DNA from 2 places in the Mesorhizobium sp. M7A.F.Ca.CA.003.01.2.1 genome. Region 2 is predicted to be linked to the other one. Evidence: predicted binding sites of a transcription regulator. Region 2 holds the regulator's gene; the other holds the start of a gene.

Region 1 (3,102 bases), on a different contig from region 2:
GAACACGGTCGAGGTCGTGCGGCCGCAGCCGGGACACGCGGCGACGATCGGCACGAACTGCCTGAACCCCATCGTCTGCAGCAATTCCTGCGAAACCTGCACCTCGCGCGTGCGGTCGCCATTCGGCTCCGGCGTCAGCGAGATGCGGATGGTGTCGCCGATGCCTTGCTGCAGCAGGATGCCCATGGCGGCCGACGAAGCGACGATGCCTTTCGAGCCCATGCCGGCTTCAGTCAGGCCGAGATGCAGTGCATGGTTGGAGCGGGTGGCGAGCTCGGCATAGACGGCAATCAGGTCCTGCACGCCGCTGACCTTGGCCGACAGGATGATTTTCTCGCGGCCAAGGCCGATCTCTTCCGCCATCTCGGCCGAGAGAATGGCCGACTGCACGATCGCCTCGCGCATCACCTCTTGCGCCGTCAGCGGAAAACCCTTGTCCTGGTTGTCGTCCATCAGCCGGGTCAAAAGCTCCTGGTCGAGCGAGCCCCAGTTGACACCGATGCGCACCGGCTTGTCATGCCTGATCGCCATCTCGACGATGTCGGCGAACTGCCGGTCCTTCTTGTCCTTGAAGCCGACATTGCCGGGGTTGATCCGATATTTGGCCAGCGCCTCGGCGCAGGCCGGGTGATCGGCCAAGAGCTTGTGGCCGATATAGTGGAAATCGCCGACCAGCGGCACGTTGATGCCAAGCCGCTGAAGCCGCTCATGAATGCGCGGTACGGCGGCGGCACTCTCGTCGCGATCGACGGTGATGCGCACGATCTCGGAGCCGGCCCGGTGCAGTGCTGCGACCTGCGCGACGGTCTGGTCGATATCGGCCGTGTCGGTGTTGGTCATCGATTGGACGACAACGGGCGCGCCGCCGCCGACGACCACGCCGCCGACATCGACGCCGACCGAGGTGCGGCGGGGGAAAGGAGAGGAAAAATATCCGGTCATGCCGGCAGCCTTTTGTCTCTGGAGCATCTTGTGTCCTGCATGGGCGCACAACGACGCCCCGGGCCGATGCGCTGAGGTCCGGGCATGAGGTGGAGGAGCAAAGATGGCTTGTCAATGGCGACAGGTCGCCACTGGCCCGAATCGGCACGTCGCCAACGACCAAAAACAATCGATGATCTGGCGAAACGGGCGACGGCCGAAGCGGATATTAAGCCGGGTGCAAGTCCAGCTTCGGCTGACAGACCGTGCTGGGAAATCAAACCTCTCCACGCCGGCGGCGGGGAGCCGCCGGGAAAAGAGGCCGCGGATACCGCGCGGCTATGTCAGGAGGGCATCAATGCGTGGTCGGTTTTCCTCTTAGTTTTTCAATCTCGTCCTTGAGTGCCAGCTTGCGTCGCTTAAGATTCACGATTTCGAGGTCGTCGACCGATGGATGATTCATCGCGTCATCGATTTCACGTTCGATGTCGCCGTGTTTCCGCTGCAACTCATCAAGATGGGATGCAAGAGACATGATTGGTTCTCCCTTTCATGGTTTTCCTCGATTGCAACCGTCACGGCGCGTCCACCGCAGGTTCGCTTCTGTGACGGCACGGTGACAGTGTGTCACCTTCCGCGGGCGATGTCGAATGATCCGTGGTAGCATTCCACGACACTGTGAAATGTGATATGGGCTGCACGCCGGTGACAAAACACCCGGCCCCGCCCAATCAGGCCCAGCTTTGGGCGCCGCAGACGTGCAGACGGTAGAGAATGTCCGATCAGGAACAGGCCGATATTCGCCTCGAATTTTCCCGCCTGAAGCAGGAACACGCCGATTTCGATGCAGCCATCAACGCGATGATCGCCATGGCCTGCGATCCGCTGCAGATCCAGCGCATGAAGAAGAAGAAGCTGTTCCTCAAGGACCGGCTGATGGCGCTGGAAGACAAGATCATTCCCGACATCATTGCGTGAACGATGTGATGTGCTGACGCTGATCGAGCGCCAGGCAGCGGCGATCTGCATCTCCCTGCGCGGTCGTGTGACGGTGCCTTTGGCCGGTCAATCGTTGGGCTCTTTTTCGCCGGTGCACTAGCCGCGACGGCGCGTCCTGCCGGGCGATCTCGCACATGGAGCACCTCGAACTCGACGGCTTCGTCGCACGCTCTCGGTCAGTGATCCCACCGTTCTGACGGATTGTCCGGCGACGCCGCTGGGAAACCTGCGCCTTCGCGCGGCTCAGCCCCGGCCGTCGACACAGCTCACCGCCCGCCCCTCAAAACAATAACTTTACAAATATTTGTATTTATGTGAAGTCATGACGATTGAAGGATCGACCATGACAGCCACTCGTTTCGCCACGCGCCTGAATTCCTTTGCCTCGCGGCCGCAGGCCGAATGGCCTGATCTTACCGGCAAGCCGTCGCTGCTGCAGATGGCGGCGCGCGCCGCCAAGGTCGGCGGGCTTACCGATCTCGACCTCAACTTTCCCGACCATGTCAGTGAAAAGCCTGCGGAAATCGCCCTCAAACTCGGCGATCTCGGGCTTTCCATCAATGGCTTTGCCATGCGCTACTACTCCAACCCCGCCTTCAAGCTCGGCGCATTCACCAATCCGGATCCGGCGGTGCGCCGCGAGGCCATCGACCTGACCAAAGCCGGCATCGATGCCGTGCGTGAGGCCGGCGCCAGCCTGATGACGCTGTGGCTCGGCCAGGATGGCTTCGACTACGCCTTCCAGGCCGACTATGTGACGCTTTGGCAACACGAAATCGATGGGATTCGTGAAGTAGCCGCGCATGATCCCGACTGTCAGATCAGCCTTGAGTACAAACCGAACGAACCACGCTCCTACAGCCTGATGCCGGATGCGGCGACGACCTTGCTGGCGATCCGCGATGTCGGCCTGCCCAATCTGGGCGTCACCCTCGATTTCGCCCATGTGCTCTATGCCGACGAACAGCCGGCCTTTGCCGCGGCCCTGGTGGCGCGCCACAGCAAGCTGCTCGGCGTGCATCTGAACGACGGCTACGCCAAGCGCGACGACGGCCTGATGGTCGGCGCGGTGCACACGCTGCAGACCATCGAGTTGCTCAGGCAGATTCGCCGCGACGGTTACGCCGGCGCCATCTATTTCGACACGTTCCCCGACATGACCGGGCTCGATCCGGTGCGCGA
Region 2 (3,102 bases):
TCGGCGTCGGTTCGAGCGGCGCTGGTAGAAAAAAGGCATTTTGGTATGAACATCATGACCGAACAGTCCCTTGAAAACGCAGTGGGCGACAAGATGAAGTCGAACGAAGTGATAAAAATGCGCGGCGACAAGGTCGGCGTGTTCTACGGCGAGAAGCAGGCGCTGTTCGACGTCGATCTCGACGTCCGCCTGAACCAGGTGACGGCGCTGATCGGCCCCTCCGGCTGCGGCAAGTCCACCTTCCTGCGCTGCCTCAACCGCATGAACGACACCATCGATTCAGCACGGGTAACCGGCAAGATCACGCTCGACGAAGAGGACATCTACGACAAGAACATCGATGTCGTCGAACTCAGGGCGCGCGTCGGCATGGTGTTCCAGAAACCCAATCCGTTCCCAAAGTCGATCTACGAGAACGTCGCCTATGGTCCGCGCATCCACGGATTGGCCAAGCGCAAGGCCGACATGGATCAGATCGTCGAGTCCAGCCTGAAGAAGGCGGCGATCTGGAACGAGGTCAAGGACCGTTTGCAGGAACCTGGCACGGGTCTTTCCGGTGGCCAGCAGCAGCGCCTGTGCATTGCACGCGCCATCGCCGTGTCGCCCGAGGTGATCCTGATGGACGAACCGTGTTCGGCGCTCGACCCGATCGCCACCGCTCGCGTCGAGGAACTGATCGACGAACTGCGTCAGAACTATACGATCGTCATCGTCACCCATTCGATGCAGCAGGCAGCGCGCGTGTCGCAGCGCACCGCGATGTTCCATCTTGGCTATCTGGTCGAGGAGGGCGCCACCGACAAGATGTTCACCACCCCCGACGACAAACGCACCCAGGACTACATCACCGGCCGGTTCGGCTGATCTCTGGCATATGAGGGACGAAGATCATGGGTGAACATACCGTTGCATCTTTCGATGAGGATCTGGAGCAGATCAGCCAGCTGATCCGCGACATGGGCGATCTCGCCCGCTCGATGGTCGGTGGCTCGACCAGGGCTTTGCTCAATTCGGACAATGCGCTGGCGCAGCGGGTGGTTTCCGACGACGCCATCATGGATGCACGCCAGCGCGAGCTGGACGATCGTGCCATCACGCTGATCGCCAAGCGCCAGCCAATGGCCAACGATCTGCGTGCGGTGGTCGGTTCGATCCGCATGGCCGGCGACCTCGAGCGCATCGGCGACCTTGCCAAGAACATCGCCAAGCGCGTCGGCACTGTCGGGCTGAGCGTCACGCCGCACGACCTTTCGCATTCGATCGACGCAATGGCGCAGCTGGTGCTGATCCAGGTGCAGGGGGTCGTCGACGAGTATGCCGCCGCTGACGCGGCAGCGCTTGCCACGCTCAGAAACAATGATGAACGCATCGACGTCAAATACACATCGGTGTTCCGCGAACTTCTGACCTACATGATGGAAGATCCGCGCAACATCACGGCGTGCACGCACCTGTTGTTTTGCGCCAAGAACCTCGAGCGGATCGGCGACCACGTGACCAACATCGCCGAAAATGCCTATTATGTTTTGACCGGCACGCAGTTGCCAGCCAACCGTCCGAAGCAGGACGAGACGGCAATGTCCGCGCCAGCGGCATGACAGGGGTGACCAGCCGATGATCGCGCCACGCATCATGGTGGTGGAGGATGAGGAGCCGCTAGGCGTGCTGCTCCGCTACAATCTCGAATCCGAAGGTTACCAGGTCGAGGTGGTGACGCGCGGCGACGAGGCCGAAATCCGGCTGCAGGAGAACGTTCCAGACCTTCTGGTGCTCGACTGGATGGTGCCTGCGGTTTCCGGTATCGAACTCTGCCGCCGGCTAAGGATGCGTCCCGAGACCGAGCGGCTGCCGATCATCATGCTGACCGCGCGAGGCGAGGAAAGCGACCGCGTGCGCGGCCTCTCGACCGGTGCCGACGACTATCTGGTCAAGCCTTTCTCGACGCCGGAGTTCATGGCCAGGGTCAAGGCGCTGCTGCGCCGGGCCAAGCCGGAAGTGCTGTCCAGCGTGCTCAAGGTCGGCGATATCGTGCTCGATCGCGAATCGCACCGTGTCTATCGCAAGAAGAGCGAAATCCGGCTCGGGCCGACGGAATTCCGCCTGCTTGAATTCATGATGCGCCATCCAGGCCGCGTGTTCTCGCGCAGCCAACTGCTCGACAATGTCTGGGGCGAGACGATCTACATCGACGAACGCACGGTCGATGTGCATGTCGGCCGGCTGCGCAAGGCGGTCAACAACGGCCGTATGCCCGATGTCATCCGCACCATCCGTGGGGCGGGTTACGCCATTCGCGAGGACTGAACTCCCTCGTTTGAACTCACGCCACGTTCTTGCCGCCGAGACCGGATCTCGCCTGCACGCCCGGCGCAAAAATCTCCTGATCGACGAAGATTAGCGCCCGCATGGCGCAGCCTTCGCGGATCAGCGGCAGTTCGTTCGGCTCGGTGTCGAAGGAAATCGACTTGGAATGCTGGCCGCCGGCGGTCTGGGCAATCGCTTGCCGCAATGCCGGCTCGATCAGGTCGAAGGCGGCGGCGCTGACGCCGACCATGGCGACCGGCGCCGGATCGATCAGCGCGAACAGGCTGCCGAGGCCGTAGCCGAGCGCTTCGCCGGCCTTGCGATAGGCTTCCCGTTCGGGTCCGTCCCTTTCGCGGGCGGCGGCAGCCAGGGCGCGCATGTCGGCATCGCTGACATCGGCGACGGGTTCTGCATCCTCGCCCATCTGCCGCGCGTTGCGCCAGATGGCATAATTGCCGGCATAGGCTTCGACGCAGCCGCGCCGTCCGCAGCGACACAGCGCCCCGTTCGGCCGATGAATCATGTGGCCGAATTCGCCGCCCGAGGAATGGGTGCCGGTGAACAATTCGCCCTTCAGCACCAGCCCCATGCCGATGCCGTGCGACAAAAGGATAGCGATGAAATCGTCGCGGTAACGATCGGGGTCGCGCCAGCGCAGCGCCACCGCCATCATGTTGCAATCGTTCTCCATAATGGCTGGGATGCCGAACTCGTCTTCGAATATGTCGGCGAAGGCGATGTCGGTGTGCGGCGTGATCGGCGACCACAGCATGGCGCGGGCACGGGTGTCGGTGATGC

What was found. The regulator PhoB, encoded in region 2, activates phosphate uptake and scavenging genes when phosphate is short. The targets are predictions, from matches to a motif close to TGTCATNNANCTGTCAT.
Region 1: a site for PhoB is predicted at 1,527-1,543, ahead of EN969_RS16415 (YdcH family protein). Genes of this name have one in related genera too.

The regions. Positions count from the first base shown of each region.
Region 1 is NZ_RZRA01000374.1:382-3,483, forward strand. It holds gene ispG (flavodoxin-dependent (E)-4-hydroxy-3-methylbut-2-enyl-diphosphate synthase) at 1-942, opposite strand, end outside; gene EN969_RS16415 (YdcH family protein) at 1,277-1,456, opposite strand; gene EN969_RS16420 (DUF465 domain-containing protein) at 1,696-1,899, shown strand; gene EN969_RS16425 (TIM barrel protein) at 2,264-3,102, shown strand, end outside.
Region 2 is NZ_RZRA01000036.1:299-3,400, forward strand. It holds partial or broken gene EN969_RS03280 (ABC transporter permease subunit) at 1-28, shown strand, start outside; gene pstB (phosphate ABC transporter ATP-binding protein PstB) at 46-864, shown strand; gene phoU (phosphate signaling complex protein PhoU) at 891-1,598, shown strand; gene phoB (phosphate regulon transcriptional regulator PhoB) at 1,615-2,304, shown strand; gene EN969_RS03300 (ROK family protein) at 2,321-3,102, opposite strand, start outside.